One region of the Kutzneria sp. NPDC052558 genome, then DNA from elsewhere that is predicted to be linked to it. Evidence: riboswitches for the same ligand, from Rfam matches in the RefSeq annotation. Region 1 holds a riboswitch; each other region holds the start of a gene.
What was found. A riboswitch is a leader RNA that binds a small molecule or an ion and turns the genes downstream of it on or off. The one in region 1 is predicted to bind S-adenosylmethionine.
Positions count from the first base shown of each region.

Region 1 (4,864 bases):
TCGCCGACGCACGGGTGGCGCAGGGCGGAGAAGTGCACGCGGATCTGGTGGGTGCGGCCGGTCTCCAGGTGCACCTCGAGCAGCGAGGCGGCGCGGAAGGCCTCCAGCATCTCGTAGTGGGTGACGCTGGGACGGCCGCCGGCGACGACGGCCCACTTGTAGTCGTGCTTGGGGTGCCGGTCGATGGGCGCGTCGATGGTGCCGCGCGTGGGATCGGGGTGCCCCTGCACGAGGGCGTGGTAGACCTTGTCCACGGTGCGTTCCTTGAACGCCCGCTTGAGCACGGTGTAGGCGTGCTCGCTCTTGGCCACGACCATCACGCCGGTGGTGCCGGCGTCGAGGCGGTGCACGACGCCCTGCCGCTCGGCGGCGCCGGAGGTGGAGATCCGGATGCCGGCGGCGGCGAGGCCGCCGACGACGGTGGGGCCGGTCCAGCCGGGGCTGGGGTGCACGGCGACGCCGACGGGCTTGTCGACGACCACGACGTCGTCGTCCTCGTGCAGGATGACCAATCCTTCGACCGGCACGGCCTGCACGGTGACGGGCTGCGCGGGCGCGGGCAGCGTCACCTCCAGCCAGGCGCCGGCGATGAGCCGGTCGGACTTGCCGACGGCGCGGCCGTCGACGACGACGTCGCCGGAGTCGGCCAGCGTGGCGACGGTGGTGCGGGACAGCCCGAGCAGCTTGGACAGGCCGGCGTCCACACGCATGCCGTCGAGACCGTCGGGCACGGGCAGCTCGCGCAGGTCACTCACTGGTCTTGGCCTCCCGCGTCGAGCGACCGTCGTAGTCCCGGCCCAGGATCGCCATCAGCACGATCAGCGCGCCGCCCACGCAGATCGCCGAGTCGGCGAAGTTGAACACGGGGAAGTACTGGGCGTTCGGCCCGAACACGGAGATGAAGTCGACGACGTGCCCCTGGAGCGCGCCGGGGGCGCGGAAGATGCGGTCCAGCAGGTTGCCCAGCGCGCCGCCGAACACGAAGCCGAGCCCGACGGCCCAGCCCCGCGAGCGAAGCCGCGGCGCCACCCAGATGATCGCGGCCAGCACGCCGACGCAGATCACGCTGAACACCCAGGTCATGCCGGTGACGCCGAGCGAGAACGCGGCGTACGGGTTGCGGATGACGTCCAGGTAGACCAGGCCGCCGGCCAGCGACACCGGCGGCTTGCCCTCCAGGTTGGCCACGACCAGGGCCTTGGTGACGATGTCCAGCGCCAGCGCCACGACGGCGGCCGTCACCAGCAGGCCGATCCGGCGGGGCAGCAGCCGCTGCGCCGCGACCGGTTCGGTGTTGGGCTCGGTGCTCACGCCACCCATTGTCCCTCAGCCGCGGACCAGCTCAAATTCGCACCTCAGGCGGCGACGAACGGCGGCAGCGGGCGGTTGTCGTCGGCCGGCGCCCAGCGGCCGTCCTGCTGCACGTATGTCCACTTCGGCCCCTCGGTGACCAGCTTGCGCAGGGCGCCGACGAGGCGGTCCACGTGCTCGGTGGTGCTGCCGAGGCCGAGGCTGGCGCGCAGGGCGCGCTGCTCGGTGGCGTCGACGCGGCCCAGCAGGCGGCGGGTGGCCACGTGCGCGCAGAACGCGCCGTCACGCACGCCGATGCCGTACTCCGCGGAGAGCGCGGCGGCGATGAGGCCGGCCTCGTGGCCGTGGATGGTGAAGCTGACGACGCCGACCCGGTCCGAGCCGGGGAAGATGCTCAGCTCGTGCAGGCCGGGCACGGTGCGCAGGCCCTCGCGCAGGCGGGTCAGCAGCGCCTGCTCGTGCCCGACGATGCGGTCCCAGCCGTGACGGGTGATGGTGTCGCAGGCGGCGGCCAGCGCGTGCACGCCGACCACGTTGGGCGAGCCGGCCTCGTGCCGCTCCGGCACCGCGGACCACGACACGCCCAGGTGGTCGCCCCAGTCCACGACGTTCTTGGTGGCGCCACCGCCGACCAGGTACGGCTCGGCCGCCTCCAGCCAGTCGGCGCGGCCGATGAGCGCACCCGCGCCGTAGGGGGCGTAGAGCTTGTGGCCGGACAGCACCACGTAATCGACGTCCAGGGCCTTGATGTCCACGGGGCGGTGCGGCGCCAGCTGCGCGGCGTCGAGCACGATGCGCGCGCCGAAGCGGCGGGCCACGGCCGCGAGTTCGGCCACCGGCCACAGCTCACCGGTCACATTGGACGCACCGGTGACGACCACCAGCCGCGGGCCCTCCGGGCACAGCTTCAGCGCCGCCTCCAGCGCCGGCACGGCCGCGGCCGTCGACTCGGGCGTCTGCACGCGGCGCACGTTCGGGCCACGCCACGGCAGCAGCGCCGCGTGGTGCTCGGTGTCGAACAGCACCACGGAAGTGCGGCGCGGCAACGACTTCGCGAGAAGGTTGAGCGAGTCGGTGGTGTTGCGGGTGAACACGACCGTGTCCGAGGAGCGCGCGCCCACGAAGCGCCGCAACGTGTCCCGCGCCTGCTCATAGACCTTTGTGGACACCTGCGAGGCGAAACCCGCGCCACGGTGGACACTCGCGTACCAGGGCAGCAGCTCGTCGACCGCGTCGCGGACCTGTTCCAGACAGGGCGCGCTGGCCGCGTGGTCGAGGTTGGCGTACTGGATGCGCTCCCCGGTCACCAGCGGCACCGACAGGCGGGCGCCCACGACGGCGGGCACGGTGGGGATGTCGGTGGTGTTGCGGGCCGGCGGGATCGCGATGGTCACAGGGGTGCTCCTCGGGTCAGGGACCCGCCTGGAGTGGGTCCGCGCTTGCCCGGTCGCCGTGTGCGACGGGCCTGGTCCTCACCCGGGGCACCCCACCGCGGAGGAGGGTTGCCGGCCAGCTAGCCGGGGCTTGACGCTGGCACTCATGACCTAACGGGGACCACCGTAACCGACGGTGTGCGGCCGAGTCGAGGGTCCTTCCACATCGTGAGAGGGCTCACTAACGAGTGATTTCGTTCCCGGTGGGGTGACGGGCCGGTCTTTTCCCGGCCGCACCGGCGCAGACTCGGCCACGCACCAGGTGTGGCCGAACCGCTCGGAGGTAGTCATGTTCCGCGAGCTCGACGACGAGCTCAACCGGCATCTGGCGATGCTGGCCGATCTCGCCCGGGACCCGGACGACGGCCTGGTCAGCAGCGTCACCCGCCGGCAGCTCCCGCGCGTCGTCGACGCCGTGGCGACCCTGCTCAGCGAGCACTCCCCCGACCAGCACGGCCGCTGCGGCGCCTGCCGCCCCGACCACTGGTGGCAGCCCCGCCCGACCTTCCCGTGCCCGGCCTACCTGGCCGTGCACAGGGCGTTGTTCGCCGGCACCCTGAGCTGAGTCAGCCACACGGCGGCCGGTAGTCCACCCCCGGCTGCTCATGGCCCCGGTCCGCCTCGCTGAAGGCAGCGTCCGGGCCGGCGACAACCCGGTCGACGTCCAGGTCCACCGAGGGCGATGCTGAACACGGTGCCGCTCAAGGATTTTGTCGGCAGCGTGACCTCGTCGCCCCGGCTCCACCGGCCGTTCCACCTCAGTCGGTGCCGGACTCGCCCTTCCACTTGGCGAACCGGCCGGCGCGGTCCACCGCCCTGATTCTTCGCTCCGCGGCGTCGCGGGCGGTTTCGGTGGCCACCACCAGCAGCTGATCGTCCTCCTGAAGCCGGGTGGTGGAGGTGGGGGTGAAGCCGGCCTCGCCGCGCACGATGAGGCTGATCGAGGCCCCGGTCGGCAGCCGCAGCTCGGACAGGTAGACGCCGTGCAGCTTGGAGCCGGCCTGCACCTTCACCTGGAGCAGTTCGGCCCCGAGGGTGTCCAGCGGGGCCGAGTCGACCTCGATCTCCTGGGCGTCGGTGGACCCCTTGATCAGCCCCAGCCAGCGGCCGATCAGCGGCAGGGTCCCGCCCTGCACCAGGGTCAGCACGACCACGAGCACGAAGACCACGTCGACCAGGTGCTGCGCGCCGGGAACGCCGTTGGTCAGCGGGATCAGGGCCAGCACGATGGGCACGGCGCCGCGAAGCCCGGACCAGGACAGGAAGACCTGCTCCCGCCACTTGATCCTGAACGGGGTCATGGACAGCAGCACCGACAGCGGCCGGGCCAGCAGCAGCAGGACCGCCCCGGCGACCAGGGCCGGGATCAGGGCGCTGACCAGCCGGTGCGGCGAGGCGAACAGGCCGAGTAAGACGAAAAGGCCGATCTGGGCCAGCCAGCCAAGGCCCTCGGCGAACGAGAGCGTGTCGGACCGGTGCGGCAGCCGGGAATTGCCCAGCACCAGGCCGGTCACGTAGGTGGCCAGCAGGCCGGAGGCGTGCAGGATGTCGCCGGTCGCGTAGGCCAGCACGCACATCGCGACCGTGGCCACCGGGTACAGGCCGGTGGCCGGCAGCGCGGCCCGCCGCAGCGCCATCGCCCCGAGCCAGCCGACGATCACGCCGACCGCGGCGCCGGCGGCCAGCTCGTAGACGACCAGCAGCGGCGTGGTCCAGCTGACCGGATCGCCGGCCACGAGCAGCACCACGGCGATGAACACCGGCGCGTCGTTGAGGCCGGACTCCAGCTCCAGCGCGCCGACCAGCCGCTTGCTGACGCCGACCCCGCGCAGCACGCTGAACACGGCGGCGGCGTCGGTGGAGGACAGCACCGCGCCCCACAGCAGGGCGGTCCGCCAGTCCAGGCCCAGCAGCAGGTGCAGCGCCGCGCCGGTGACCGCGACGCTGACCAGCACGGCCACAGTGGACAGTGCGATTCCCAGCCCCAGCGACCTTTTCACGTTCGACCACCGAGTGGTGAGTCCGCCCTCGGCCAGGATGAGGACCAGCGCCGCGATGCCGAGCGACTGGGTGAGCTCGGCGTTGTCGAACCGGATGCCGAAGCCGGCCTCGCCGATCAG
Region 1 covers NZ_JBIUAG010000019.1:67,548-72,411, reverse strand. Annotated here, with positions in the region: gene ACIG5F_RS30195 (RluA family pseudouridine synthase) at 1-710, opposite strand, end outside; gene lspA (signal peptidase II) at 748-1,320, opposite strand; gene ACIG5F_RS30185 (aminotransferase class V-fold PLP-dependent enzyme) at 1,356-2,705, opposite strand; SAM riboswitch class IV at 2,742-2,856, opposite strand; gene ACIG5F_RS30180 (hypothetical protein) at 3,034-3,309, shown strand; gene ACIG5F_RS30175 (potassium/proton antiporter) at 3,503-4,864, opposite strand, start outside.

Region 2 (4,864 bases), on a different contig from region 1:
GCGTCAGTTCGAGCTTGGCCACCTGCAATACGGGCGGCACCGGGACCCGAACCTCCTGGGCCCAGTAGGACATCGTGCGGGCCACGCCGGGCAGGCCGTTCACCGTGACCTTGCCGAGTTTGGTCCGATGACCGCCCGCGTCCACGGCCGCCACGTCGAACGCCGTGCCGGTCGAGTTCTCCGGGACGATCACCCGCAGCGCCAGGGACTGGTTGCCGACCAGCAGCACCGGCTTCGGCGGCTGGATCACCGCGGCCGTGCCGGCCGAGGACCAGCTCACGTCGATCGCGGACCGGCCGGACTCGGTGGGGGCCGGCGTGAGCCGCACGGTGTTCGGTGACTTGAAGCCGACGGACTGCGGCAGGCAGGCGGTGTCGGCGTTGATCTCGTCGCACAGCTTGCCGCTGCCGCTGATGGCGGTGTTCGCGTCCGGAATCACGACCGGCGTGCGGTTGGCGCCCAGCGCCGCGCCGAGGACCCGGGCCGGGTCGGCCGACGGGGCCCGCACGCCGGAGCCGTCCAGCAGCGGCTGCACCCGCGGGTCGTGGTCGATGAACAGGCGCGCCGCCGCGGCCACGTAGGTCGCGCCGACCGCCCGCTGCTGGGTGCCGGTCAGCCGGGCCGGCTGTCCCGGGTCGCACAGCGGATTCGGGTCGCCGCCGGCGAAGTAGTCGTCGATGGCCGGCGCCACGGCCACGCCCGGCGTCCACTCCGAGTTGAAGAAGTTGTGGTTCGCACCGGCCACGTACAGGGCGCTGTGCAGGGCCCTGCCCCGGCTCACGCCCCGTGCCGAGTCGATGTACTGCTGCCCCTGGAGGTTGGACACGTCACCGTCGCACGCCGGTAGGAAGGTCACCGACGGCACGTCCGGGGTCGGGTTCTGGCCGAAGATGGTCGGCGCGATGAACACGTCGCCGCGGATGGTCCAGCGCACCGGGCCCGAGTAGCCCGTGTCGTACGGCGGCGGGGCCAGACTGTCCAGCGCCGCCTGGTTGACGCCCTCGCCACCGCGCGAGTGCCCGACCAGCAGGACCTTGGACATGTCGGCGACCGGGGCGTCCTGCACGATCTGCGGGGCCGAGCCGCGACCCGCGCCGGCCCAGTCCGCCCAGTGCGCCAGGTGCAGCCGGACCAGGGTCGAGCGGGCCTGCGCGCCCGCGTCCGTGGTCAAGGCGTCCTGGGCGTTGATGCCGTTGGCCGAGATGGAGACCGTGTCGTAGCCCTGCGACGCCAGCAGCTGCTGGGTCTGCAGGTAGCCCCGGTAGCTCGGGATCGACAGCGTGCCCGCCGGGCAGGGCCAGGTGAAGGGCTGGTTGTCGACGTTGGTCGGGTCGTAGCAGGTGCCGTGGCGGCCGTGCAGGAACAGCACCAGCGGGCGGTTGCCCGGGGCGTCGCGCGGCCCCACCACGACGGCCTTCATCTCGATCGGCTGCGCGTAACCCGGCAGCTTGACCGAGTCGAGCTCATATTCACCGGTCACGGTCTGGTACTGGCCCGGGGCTCCCGGATCCACCGCGCCCGCCGGCTGAAGCGGGGGCAGGGCGGACGGAGTCCGCTGGGGCCCGAAGGTCGTTTTCTCCGGGGCGTCCAGCCGCCGGCCGCCGGCCCGGACCTCGATCTTGCTGAGGTCGCCCAAGTTCGTGCCGGGAAAGGAGAAGGTGCGGCTGTCCGCGGAGGAGCGGGCCCGGCCGAGAAGCTGGCCGTCCGACCAGAACTCCACCGCCGCGTCGCCGGTCAGCGGCGTCGGCGAGGTCCAGGCCGGCTGGCCGTCCACCACCCGCCAGCCCGATCCGGACGCCGCCGTCGGCGTCGGCGCGGTCTGCGCGGACGCCGTCTGGGCGACGGCCACGAGCATGAACAACGCTGACAACAAAGGTAAGAGCTTGCGCATTCGACCTCGATCCACGGTCGCGGCCCCCCGCCCGGCACACTTCTCCCCCAGACGGACCACCGGGGCCTCGAGAGTTCACTGCGTACGATTACTGCGCGTGCATGTAGCTATCGGCTCACAAAGCCGCGAAATGCTATGAGAGTCCGTCACATACCCGCGACGGACTGCTCGAACGCCCCCTCATCACGGCACGAACCGCCCCCAAGAACCCAATTCCGGCCACTCCGTGCCGACAACCCGACCCTACGCCCGAGATCGCCCGTAACGGGCCGTGACGTGGCAGACTGCCCGATCGGGCAGCCATTCGCGGGATCGTTTATTGCCCCGTTGAGCCTAGCGGCGAATTCGGGATTCAGCCCATCTGATGGGCGGCGACCACCCTGAGCACGGCCCGTTCCAGCGCATAGTCCGCGTCGGCGGCGACACCCTTCACGTCGGCGTTGAGCGCCGCCACGACCTGCATCGCGTCGGCCAGCCCGGCCGGCGTCCAGCCACGGGCCTGGCCCTGCGCCCGCTTCACCTTCCACGGCGGCATGCCCAGGTCGCCGGCCATCCGGAACGGGTCGCCCCGGCCGGCCGAGGCCACCTTGGCCACCGTGCGCACGCCCTCGGCCAGCGCGTCGGCCACCAGCACGTGCGGCACGCCGAGCTGCATGGCCCAGCGCAGCGCCTCCATCGCGCCGGCCCGGTCCCCCACCACCGCCAGGTCGGCCACGGCGAAACCGGTCACCTCGGCCTTGCCCTGGTGGTAGCGGCGCACCGCCGCCTCGTCCACCCGGCCGTCGTTGTCGGAGACCAGCTGCGAGGCGGCCGAGGCCAGCTCCCGCAGGTCGGTGCCCACGGTCTCGACCAGCGCCGCCAGCCCGGCCGGATCGATCTTGCCGCCGGCCCGCCGCACCTCGTCGCGCACGAACGCGTCCCGGTCGGCCGGCTTGGTGATCTTGGCGCACTCCACCACCGTCGCGCCGGCCTTCTTCAGCGCGCCCGGCAGGTCCTTGGCCACCTTGGCCCGGCCGCCGCCGGTGTGCAGCACGATCAGCACGATGCCGTCGGCCGGCTCCTTGGCGTAGGACAGGACCGCCTCGGCGATCTCCTTGCCGACCTCCTGCGCGCCCTCCAGCACCACCACCCTGCCCTCCGCGAACAGCGAGGGGCTGAGCAGTTCGGCCAGCTCGGGCGGGGTGAGGTCAGTCACCCGGACCCGCGTCAGATCGGCCGACGCGTCGGCCTGGCGGGCCGTGGCCAGCGCGGTCCGCACGGCCCGCTCCACCAGCACTTCCTCATCGCCGAGCACGAGCAGCAGCGGATCGGGGGCGGCACTCACGGGGCCATCCTTCCACGTCCCCCTGACAGCCCATCGGCTCCCGCATGCTGGGCGGCCAACTGGCGTACGCAGGTTGCGGTGCCGTACCGTGCGAGTCACAACTGAACACCGCTCATCCAGAGGGGCAGAGGGAACGGCCCGTTGAAGCCCCGGCAACCGGCGACACACGTCTTCATGTGTCGATCACGGTGCCAATTCCGACCCACACGTGGGAAAGATGAGGAGACACCTCCCATGACCTCGACTGTCGACGCCCGCACCACCGCCGCGTTCAACCTCGGGCCCGCGCGCGCCCTGAGCTGCCGCGAGTGCGGACACCAGATCCCGCTGGCCGCGGAATTCGCCTGTAGCGAGTGTTTCGGCCCCCTTGAAGTCGCCTACGACTTCGGCCGCGTCACCCGCGAGAGCATCGAGGCCGGCCCCAAGTCGATCTGGCGCTACCGCGACCTGCTGCCGGTGCCGACCGACGTGCAGAGCTTCCCCAACACCGAGCCCGGCCTGACCCGCCTGGTCAAGGCCGACCGCCTCGGCGCCGCGCTCGGCGTGCGCAACCTGTGGGTGAAGGACGACACCGGCAACCCCACGCACTCGTTCAAGGACCGCGTCGTGGCCGTGGCCCTTGCCGCCGCCCGGCAACTCGGCTTCAAGGTGCTGGCCTGCCCCTCCACCGGCAACCTGGCCAACGCCGTGGCCGCCGCGGCCGCCCGCGCCGGCTGGGAGTCGGTCGTGCTGATCCCGTCCTCGCTGGAGCAGGCCAAGATCCTCACCACCGCCGTCTACGACGGGGCCCTGATCGCCGTCGACGGCAACTACGACGACGTGAACCGGCTGGCCACCCAGCTCGCCGCCGAGCACGAGGACTGGGCGTTCGTGAACGTCAACGTCCGCCCGTACTACGCCGAGGGCTCCAAGACCCTGGCCTACGAGGTCGCCGAGCAGCTCGGCTGGCGGCTGCCCGGCCAGATCGTGGTGCCGGTCGCCTCCGGCTCGCAGTTGACCAAGGTGGACAAGGGTTTCCGCGAGCTCGGCGAGCTCGGCCTTGTCGACGCCACCCCGTACCGGGTGTTCGGCGCCCAGGCCACCGGCTGCTCCCCGGTGTCCGCCGCCTACAAGGCCGGCACCGACGTCGTGTCGCCGGTCCGGCCCGACACCATCGCCCGGTCGCTGGCCATCGGCGCCCCCGCCGACGGTCCGTACGTGCTGGACACCGTGCGCCGCACCGGCGGCGCCGTCGAGGACGTCACCGACGAGGAGGTCGTCGAGGGCATCCGGCTGCTGGCCCGGACCGAGGGCATCTTCTGCGAGACCGCCGGCGGCGTGACCGTGGCGACCGCCAAGAAGCTCGTCGAGAGCGGCCGGCTCGACCCCGACGCCGACACCGTCCTGCTCATCACCGGCGACGGTCTCAAGACGCTCGACGCCGTCGCCGACCGCATCGGCCCCAAGGCCGTCGTGCCGCCGAACGCCGCCGCCGTGACCGAGGCCCTCGGCCTGTAAGAGGCTTCCCGTTCTAGGGTATTACCAGCACGATCGGGGCATCCCCACAGCGGCGAACGCCGGCGCGCGTCTGCGCGCCGGCGTTCCACCAGGCCGGCACGTCCGCCTCCCGCATCAGCGAGCCCGTCGGCAGCCGCGCGCTGTTGGAGACG
Region 2 covers NZ_JBIUAG010000002.1:85,414-90,277, forward strand. Annotated here, with positions in the region: gene ACIG5F_RS03395 (hypothetical protein) at 1-1,891, opposite strand, end outside; gene holA (DNA polymerase III subunit delta) at 2,244-3,215, opposite strand; SAM riboswitch class I at 3,325-3,439, shown strand; gene thrC (threonine synthase) at 3,450-4,712, shown strand; gene ACIG5F_RS03410 (cache domain-containing protein) at 4,726-4,864, opposite strand, start outside.
Region 2: linked by a shared signal. The riboswitch ahead of thrC (threonine synthase) and the one ahead of ACIG5F_RS30185 (aminotransferase class V-fold PLP-dependent enzyme) in region 1 are both predicted to bind S-adenosylmethionine.

Region 3 (4,864 bases), on a different contig from region 1:
GACCAGCGGGGCGTTCGGGTCGGCGGCCGCGCCGCCGCCGTTGCCGCAGGCGGCCGCGGTGACCGTCACGAGGGCAGCGAGGAGCGCAACACGGAGCTTCATGGGACTGTGGTTCCTTCGGATTTCAGGCGGTGACGCGCCGGCGGCGGTCGATCAGCCGCGAGGACACGTCGAACAGCAGTTGGATGAGCATGGCCAGGGCGCCCAGCACGATGACCGTGGACCAGAGCACCCGGTCGTCGTAGCGCTGGTAGCCGTAGCGGATGGCGAGGTCGCCCAGGCCTTCCCCGCCGACCACCCCGGCCATGGCCGAGAAGCCGACGAGGGTGACGGCAGTGACGCCGACCGCGGACACCAGCGCCGGGGCGGATTCGCCCAGCAGCACCGATCGCACGATCCGGGTCCGGGTGGCGCCGGTGGTGATGGCCGCCTCGACGACGCTCGCGTCCACCTCACGCAGCGCGGACTGGACGAGCCGGCCGAGGAACGGCACCGCCCCGATGGCCAGCGGCACGATCGCCGCGGTCGGGCCGATCGAGGTGCCGATCAGCGGGCGGGTGACAACTTGTTGCAGCAGCACGATGAGCACGATGAACGGCAGCGATCTGCCGAAGTCCACCACGGTGCCCAGGACCCGGTGCAGCGCCGGAACGGGCCGCAGCCCGCCCGGCGCCGTCACGTGCAGCAGCACGCCCAGCGGGATCCCGAACACCGTGGCGAACAACGTCGCCACGCCGACCATGTAGAGCGTCTGGCCGAGCGCGGGGTGAAGCAGGTCGAACACATCGGACCACGGAGTGGTCGGTCTCACGCAGCGACTCCCTGCGGGCCCTTCTGGGCCCGTCGAACGAGGGCGCCGGCCTCGGAGATCCACTCCAGCGCGGAGTCGGCCCGCTCGCCGGTCAGACCCAGGCGGAACCGGGCCACCGGGGTCTCGCCAAGCCGGGTCAGTCCGCCGCCGAGCACGGCGAGGTCGACGCCGAACCGGTTGGACGCCTCCGGCAGCAGCGCGCCCACCGCGGCGAAGCCGACCAGCACCACGTCCGCGATCCGGTCGTGGTTGCCGGCGATGCCGTCGGTCTGGTCGAGCGCGGGCAGCAGCGCGTTGGCGGTGCGACTGTCCACATCGGACACCAGGTCGAGCAGCCTGCCGTTCTCCACGATCCGGCCGCCGTCCAGCAGCGCCACGTCGTCGCAGATCCGGCGGACCACCGCCATGTCATGTGTGACAACAACAACCGTGACTCCGAGCTCGGCTCGGGCCCGGTCGAGAACCGTGAGCACGGAACCGGTGGTCTCCGGGTCCAATGCCGAGGTGGGCTCATCAGCCAGCAGGACCGCCGGGTTCGCCGCCAGGGCGCGGGCCACCGCGATGCGCTGACGCTGGCCGCCGGAGAGCTGGTCCGGGTACGAGGCCGCCTTGTCGGTCAGGCCGACCAGGTCCAGCAGCTCGCCCACGCGGCGGCGCCGGGTCGGGCCGTCGACGCCCGCGGTTTCCAGCGGCAGCGCCACATTGCCAGCCGCCGTGCGCTGCCGGAGCAGCGAATCCCCTTGCGGGACAACACCTATCTGCCGGCGAGCCGCGCGCAGGCGGCTGCCGTCCAGCGTGACGAGGTCCGTTCCGTCGACCCTGATCGCCCCGCTGTCCGGGCGCTCCAGCAGGGCGATGCAGCGGGCCAGGGTCGACTTGCCGGAGCCGCTCGGGCCCACGACGCCGCAGACCGCGCCCGCCTGAACCTCGAGAGTGACGCCGTCCAGGGCGCGCACGGCGCCGCCACGGGCGGGGAAGGACTTGACCAGATTGTCGACAGTGATCACTGTTTGCTCCACGGCACGCGCGACCCCGCGCGCTGATGGCGCGCGAGAGCCGTCCTTTTTGGACCGTCCTATGCGGACGAGACGATGAGGGTGAACCGACAGCAGGCGGCGGTAGGTGTTACCGGCCGACCCGACAGCCCGTCGCGGTGCGGCGGCACTGATCGACAACTCGACGGCGGGTGAGCAGCAGAGCTGCGCACACTCGGGCGAGGTCCATGACGTCCTCCATCGGTCCTGGCGGTAGCACCTGCCCGGGGTCGGGTGGTTGCTGCGGCTTCGTCGATCCAGGTCTCTCGGCCGCTCGGGATGGATGCAAGTAGCAGTACACCTGACCGGTATGTGGAAAAGCAAGCCATCACTAGCAAGACCCAAGGATCGTTCGGTAAGTCACACCGATGCCCGATGATCCGTCGCTCCCAGACCTATCGCACAGTAGGTTCCTCGGCACACCCAGTTATCCACAGCCCCCTGAGTTGTCCACAGGCTGGACACTTTCCCGCTCTCCGACCCCTTGCCTCGATACGCTGGGCACGGGGCCGGCCCCCAGGGTTGGGCGGGGGTTTGGGGTAGGTGGGTCAACGTCGAGTGACGGCCTGAGCTGCGCAAACCTTGGAGTGGGGCTCGCCGAGCGAGGCGGCGGCGAGCCGGGGAAGCCAGAGGTCACGGGGCCGCGGGAAGAAGAGCGGCGGGGTGGGCGTTGGTCCAAGGCGTGGGGGAACTACGCCGCCGCGGCGGCTTCGGCGAGGCGGGTGAAGTCGGCAATGCCGAGCTGCTCGCCACGCAGGGTGGGATCGATGCCGGCGGAGAGCAGGAGCTCGCCGGCGCGGGCGGGCGAGCCGGCCCAGGTGGCCAGCGCGGCCCGAAGGGTCTTGCGGCGTTGCGCGAAGGCGGCGTCGACCAGGGCAAACAGGGCTTCGCGGGAGACGGTTGAGGACGGCGGCTCGCGGCGGGTGAAGGCGACGAGGGCGGAGTCGACGTTGGGCACGGGCCAGAACACGGAGCGGGGCACGGGGCCGGCGCGGCGGGCGTCGGCGTACCAGGCGAGCTTGACGCTGGGCACGCCGTAGACCCGGCTGCCGGGGCCGGCGGCCATGCGGTCGGCGACCTCGGACTGCACCATGACGAGCCCGGACCGAAGGGACGGCAGCTCGGCGAGCAGGTGCAGCACGATGGGCACCGACACGTTGTACGGCAGGTTGGCGACCAGGGCGGTCGGCGCGAGGCCGATCTCGGCGGCGGTGACCCGCATGGCGTCGGCGCCGACGACGGTGAGCCGGGAGGCGGCGTCACCGGCGAACTCGGCGGCGGTCAGCGGCAGCCGAGCGGCCAGCACGGGATCGATCTCGACGGCGACGACGGCCTTGCACGCCGGCAGCAGCGCCAGGGTCAGGGACCCGAGCCCGGGGCCGACCTCGAGGACCACGTCGTCCTGGGTGACCCCGGAGGCGGCGACGATGCGCCGCACGGTGTTGGTGTCGTGCACGAAGTTCTGGCCCAGCTTCTTGGTCGGACGGACGTCCAACTCTTTGGCCAGGGCGCGGACCTCGACGGGTCCCAGAAGATCGGGCACGAAGCGGGATTCTAGGCTCAGACGAGACCGAGCTTGTACGCGCACTCCCACGGGGTGAGGCCACGCGCGGCCCGCACCTTGTTGGCGATGGCGATCTGCTGCTCACGGGTGGCCAGGTCGGCGCGGGGGGCGTACACGCCGCCGCCGTTGGAGGTCCAGGTCGGGATGTCGAACTGGAGACCGCCGTAGTAGCCGTTGCCGGTGTTGATGTGCCAGTTGCCGCTGGACTCGCACTGGGCGATCTTGTCCCAGACGGCGTCGCCGGGCAGCGGCTTGGTGCCGTTCTTGACGACCTTGGGCTTCATCGGCGTCAGGATCTGCACGCCGATCTGCTGCTTGTCGGTCTGCTTGCCGTTGTGCATGGTGACCCGGTAGGTCACGGTCTGCTTGCCCACCACGCCCGGGTCCATGACCTGGGTGTCGCCCGAGTTCATGGTCGGGTCGTTGATGATCTGGGTGGTCGGCTGGATGTCCTGGTTCTCCTGGACCACCGTGACGCCGTTGCGGCTGACGGAGATCTGCGCGCCGCTGGACAGCTTGGTGTCGGCGGCCGGCGCGACGTTGTCGTCGGCGCCGAGGGAGATGTTCAGGGACTTGAGCAGCTCCTGGATGGTCACCGCGTAGGTGGTGAGCTGCTTGGGGGCGTTGCCGCCGTCGCTGATGGTGACCGTCTTGGCCGTCTTGATGTCGATGGCCATGCCGGACAGCGGGATCTGCTTGGACGGGTCGACCGAGAGCTTGGCGTTGTCGGTCTTGACGCCCATCTCGCGCAGCGCGTCGCCCACGGTCTGGGCCTTGACCCACTGGGTCTGCTGCACGCCATCGACCGAGACGGTCATGGTGCGGCCGCGCTGCAGGACGATCTTGCCGCCGTCGGCGATGGAGGAGTTGGCCGAGGGCATGAGCGAGTCGTGCGACCCGGCAGTCAGGCCCTGGCTGGCCAGCACGTCGCTGACGGTGCCGGAGTAGGTGTGCACGGTCATCTCGTGACCGTCGACGTCGACCGTCACGGCCTTGTCCATGGCCAGCGCGGTGGCGCCGCCACCGGCCAGGCTGACCAGGGTGGCCATCACGGCGGCCTTGATGAACCGGCGCTTCCAGGGGGACTTGGCGTCCAGCTCGGTCTTGACGACCGTCTTGCGCTGCGGCTCCGGGACGAGGTTGGCGTCCTCGAGTCCCTCTTCGAGCTCTTCCCAACACTGGGCCAGGCCCTCGGTGAGCGGGCCGGCGTCGTCGCGGATGATCGGCAAGACCGTGGTCTTGGCGTTCATCAGCTCCAGGAGCTGGTCGAGCTCCATGTTGACGGAGTTGAGGATGTCCTGGGCGTCCGGCCCGAGAACGTCCATCACGTCCTGGGTGGAGACGTAGGCCCCGCCGGGAACGAACTGGCGGGTGGACTCGAGCTCGGCCTCCCAGTCCCAGTCCCAGTCGAGATCGGGCCGCACCGCGGTCCAGGCCGAGGTCTGACGCTCGGCC
Region 3 covers NZ_JBIUAG010000024.1:74,192-79,055, reverse strand. Annotated here, with positions in the region: gene ACIG5F_RS34375 (MetQ/NlpA family ABC transporter substrate-binding protein) at 1-102, opposite strand, end outside; gene ACIG5F_RS34370 (methionine ABC transporter permease) at 125-811, opposite strand; gene ACIG5F_RS34365 (methionine ABC transporter ATP-binding protein) at 808-1,818, opposite strand; SAM riboswitch class I at 2,041-2,131, opposite strand; gene rsmA (16S rRNA (adenine(1518)-N(6)/adenine(1519)-N(6))-dimethyltransferase RsmA) at 2,537-3,388, opposite strand; gene ACIG5F_RS34355 (ubiquitin-like domain-containing protein) at 3,406-4,864, opposite strand, start outside.
Region 3: linked by a shared signal. The riboswitch ahead of ACIG5F_RS34365 (methionine ABC transporter ATP-binding protein) and the one ahead of ACIG5F_RS30185 (aminotransferase class V-fold PLP-dependent enzyme) in region 1 are both predicted to bind S-adenosylmethionine.